Regions from separate parts of the Bacillus sp. OTU2372 genome, predicted to be linked through region 2. Evidence: riboswitches for the same ligand, from Rfam matches in the RefSeq annotation. Region 2 holds a riboswitch; the other holds the start of a gene.
What was found. A riboswitch is a leader RNA that binds a small molecule or an ion and turns the genes downstream of it on or off. The one in region 2 is predicted to bind cyclic di-GMP.
Positions count from the first base shown of each region.

Region 1 (2,206 bases), on a different contig from region 2:
AGCATGAAGGATCAGGTCCTGATCCAAGACAGGAAAAGCCTCATACCCATTATTCTGAATTGACACCTGATGAAAAGTATCTTGCCGTGTGTGAATTAGGAATTGATGCTGTTATTACCTATGCCGTGGAGGAAGATGGCATTCTTACCAAGGTGAATCTTTTACCTGTAAAAGCAGGCAGCGGCCCAAGACATCTTGTTTTTCATCCAAATAGGGATATGGCCTATGTAATGACAGAGTTCAGTTCTGAAGTGATTGTTTTAAACTATAATCCAGACAATGGCCATTTTACTGAAGTTCAATATATTTCTACATTACCTGAGGATTTTAAAGAAAATAATCAGGGCAGTGCGATACATATCTCTGCAAATGGACGTTATGTTTATGCTGGCAATCGCGGGCACAACAGTATTGCCGTTTTCAGTGTGGATCCAGGTTCTGGTGAGCTTACGTTTGTGGAGCATACTTCTACTGAGGGAGATTGGCCAAGGGATTTTGAGATTGATCCGAGTGGAAAGTTTGTGGTTGCTGTGAATCAGGAGTCAGGCAATGCCGTGTTGTATTCAAGGGATGAGTTTTCGGGTAGATTGACGTTGATTACTTCTGATATTACGGTGCCTTATGGGGTTTGTGTGAAGTTTTTAAATTATTAACTTATACTAAAAAACAGCTTAACTAATTGTTTAACAATTGGTTAAGCTGTTTTTATTGTGTTGTAGGGCATTTATTTGCATTTCTCCTTAATAAAAATACTGTGCGTGGTGGCAGGTTTTTATTAAATATTATGAATATTATGTAAAATTATTGCATAGTACCCCTTATGAATTGTTTAGTATATTGAACTCTAAATCTGCTTTTATAAATTTTCTAAGGAATATATTACTTAGGATTTGATATAAAATCCCTAATTTCATCAATGGAAAGTCCTAGATTTTTAGCTTCATTAATTAGGTCTAACCATTCACTATCTAGTTCTTTTTCAGCAGTAGTTAATACGGACACAATTTACCCTCCTAAAAATGATACTATTTTAGGTAACTCAGCCATCCTAGTTAAAAACCTTAGACCTGGAGCTTTGCGCCCCATTCTTTCGAATGGTTTGCCTTTATCTTGTATAGTCTTAAAGTGTTAGAGTATTAAAGCACTAAATATTTAAATAACTATACTAATAGTACTATAGTCTTCTTTAAATCTAAATGAAAATATTTCCAAAACTTTCGACAATTTTTGTAAATTCCTTATTAATAGTTAAAAAGTTTTAAAACACATTTCTCACAGGTTACCTGACCTAATTCAATGAATTTAATTTTTCTTAGAGTTTTCCTTTTAATCTTTCTTTCCGTATTAAATTCTAGTCCACATACACAATAATATGAGTCTTTCACAATGTGTATCTGATCTTTTTCTTCTATTAATGGATAGATCATTACTTCCCTTCTTTTCTAGGTATTGGTTCCTAACAAAGAACAGTATATGTTCATTATAGAGAATATGTAGAATTTTGTAAATAATAATTGGGTTAATTTTACCCGAAGAAATATATATAACAAATAATACAAAAGTTGTAGGATTTTGTTTTACTACCTGGACAGCTAAAGTGTTGTTCTCCATAAAGAACAATGGTAACATAAAAATTAGATGATTATTAAAAATAATAGGAGAGGGGACAAAATGGGTGACCAGCGGATTGAGAAAAATAACTCACAAAGAGAACCAATTTTATTAAAATTACTATTCATTACTTTATGGGGACTATTTTTATTATTAAATACATGGACGGAAAGTATCGAGAAGCTAATGTACCTACATACTTTCGGATTTAAATGGGTACCTAATCCTGACTTTTCGTCATTCTTTATTTTTAATGATATTACATTGGTCCATTCTGAATTTATTAAAGTAAAATCAGGACATTTTATTGGTTTTGCAATATTAGATTTTCTTCTTTTTACCTTAATAAGGAATCATAAATACTCGATTGGACTAGCTTTGCTTTTTGCGTTTATAACCGAGTTTTTCCAATTGTTTTTCGGAAGGGATGGCAGATTTTACGATTTGGTTATTGATTCATTAGGGATTTTTTCTGTATATTTTTTAACTAATAGATTTCCCTCAAAACATAAGGCTAGGTGATAAAAGGATGAGCAAATGGCTCATCCTTTTTGGTTTCTCAGTTTCTCCACTTGAAGCTTAGTTAATGAGTTAA
Region 1 covers NZ_JASATK010000006.1:165,544-167,749, forward strand. The annotation lists gene AAHB15_RS12670 (lactonase family protein) at 1-653, shown strand, start outside; gene AAHB15_RS12675 (anti-repressor SinI family protein) at 880-1,002, opposite strand; cyclic di-GMP riboswitch class I at 1,031-1,114, opposite strand; gene AAHB15_RS12680 (VanZ family protein) at 1,672-2,133, shown strand; gene AAHB15_RS12685 (nucleotidyltransferase domain-containing protein) at 2,195-2,206, opposite strand, start outside.
Region 1: linked by a shared signal. The riboswitch ahead of AAHB15_RS12675 (anti-repressor SinI family protein) and the one ahead of AAHB15_RS05560 (anti-repressor SinI family protein) in region 2 are both predicted to bind cyclic di-GMP.

Region 2 (2,206 bases):
AAATGGGTCGTTTCCTCCGAAAGCTGGCCAACCCCGTAAGACCAGGCCGAATCCGCTAAAGCGCCATTGTAATTAACAACCATATCAATAGTGACAATATCACCATCTTTTAATGGTTCCTTCCTAGGAAACCCATGGCATATTTCATCATTTATACTTGCACATGTTGCATACTCATAGCCTTTATACCCTTTTTGTTCAGGTGTTGCTCCATTATTTTTTAAAAATTGGTCGACAAATTCTTCTATTTCCCATGTGGTTATTCCTGGTTTTATTAATTTAGCAATTTCCTTATGACAGGCTGCCAGTATTTCTCCAGCCTTTTTCATTGCTTCAATTTCTCGTTGTGATTTTAATACAATCATCTGTTTCCCTGCCTTTTTGATTATATTTATGTGCATTCATTGATATTGTTCGTTGTAGTGTGGCTTAAGAAAATTATACCTTCATACTTTAATATTAACGCTATCTAGTCTTTTTTTCAAAACATACCTTCCTTAAGTCATAGGTCTAGGAAGAAATTCACATTGTTCATGATATTGTAATAATAGTCCGTTCTTAATATGGTACTTTCACATCCTTTTTGATAGAATATATGTAAAGAAGTCTGACCGATTAAAACGTAATTACATTATTAATCGGAAAAAATCAAAATGTAGGTGTGTGAGACTCAATGATTGGTGACCGCGTTAAAAAATTTCGCTTAGAAAAGAAGATGTCACTATCCGAACTTGCTGAACAAGCGGGAGTTGCTAAATCTTATTTAAGTTCACTAGAAAGAAATCTGCAAAAGAATCCATCTATTCAATTTCTTGAAAAAATAGCGGGCGTTTTAAATCTTCCTGTTGAACATCTGATTCACGAACAAATCGATAAGGACGATTTAGATAATGATTGGATGAACCTTGTTAAAGAAGCCATGAATTCTGGTGTTTCGAAAGAGCAATTCCGGGATTTTCTCGAATTTAATAAGTGGCGGATTAATCAAAATAATCATGAATAAAAAAAGCATTCTACAAAAGCGATTATTTTTGTAGAATGCTTTTTTCAATATGTACCTGATGACTTTAAATCATCATGAGTAAGAAAATTCCGCACATCCTCAATTGAGAGCCCGAGTTTTCTTGCCTCTAAAATAAGCTCCATCCATTCCTGATCCACAACTTCCACGTCTTTTTCAGTAATTACCATTTTACTCACTCCCCAAAATACACTGTATTCCAGGTAACCCGGCCATCATAGCAAATTCATTAAACGCCTTAGATCCTCGGCTTTGCGTCCCTGCTTTTCAACAGGTTTGCCCTTTTCTGATTTCCCTACTTAAGTAATACATCGTCATTTTTCCAATGTTTTATATCTAGGTCTTTTTGCTTATTCATTTAGTGATATGTTCATTATATCGATTACAATTCTTGTAATGTGTTGTAATTTGTCAGTTTTTACTAATTTTCTTACAACTTTTTCAATCAAATTTCCCGATATTTCTACAAAAATCACCTATTTATTGACAAAAATACACCAATTATCCATTAATGTTAAATTTGTCTGTTCTGTGACAATAGGCATATAATATAAATAACAAAGTAAACTAAATAGTTAAAATATTTGCAGAAGGGTGTGTTATGTATTGACGTTGATTCATGTTTTAAATTTTTCCATCCCTATCGCCTTTATTGTTATTGCTGGCTTTTTATTGGACAGAATGTGCAAACCTGTTGAACACGAAAAAAAAGCTGGTGATGAATAGACCGCACTTCATCAACCAGATTTTACTTATTTATTTTACGCTGCACCTTTAACTCATAGTTTTTAAAAAAGGATGAATTTGTTTTAACTCCTCGTTTTGCCATTAACTGATTAAATCTTAACAGTTTTTCATTTAATTTTCTTTGAAGGTTTTCCCTTTCATTTTCATCGCATTTTTTGAGCAGGTCTTCAATACCCATCATTTCTTGACGTAAGCGTCCTTCTTCTTCTGTATAACCGGCATTTTTCATTATTTTATAGGCCATGCGCAGTTCCTCAGGAATTCCAGATAAATCCTCAAGCTGCATGGGTTTTCCAAATCCAGGTAATGCATCAAATTCACCGTCTTGATAAGCTTTTTTTATTCTGTCTTCTGAAAGTATCTGAAAAAAATCCATATTTACTGCCTCCTTATCACACTCATTACTCCAATTATAACAACTCATGTACCACAGATAAA
Region 2 covers NZ_JASATK010000002.1:124,917-127,122, forward strand. The annotation lists gene map (type I methionyl aminopeptidase) at 1-365, opposite strand, end outside; gene AAHB15_RS05555 (helix-turn-helix domain-containing protein) at 674-1,003, shown strand; gene AAHB15_RS05560 (anti-repressor SinI family protein) at 1,048-1,191, opposite strand; cyclic di-GMP riboswitch class I at 1,221-1,312, opposite strand; gene AAHB15_RS05565 (DnaJ family domain-containing protein) at 1,770-2,144, opposite strand.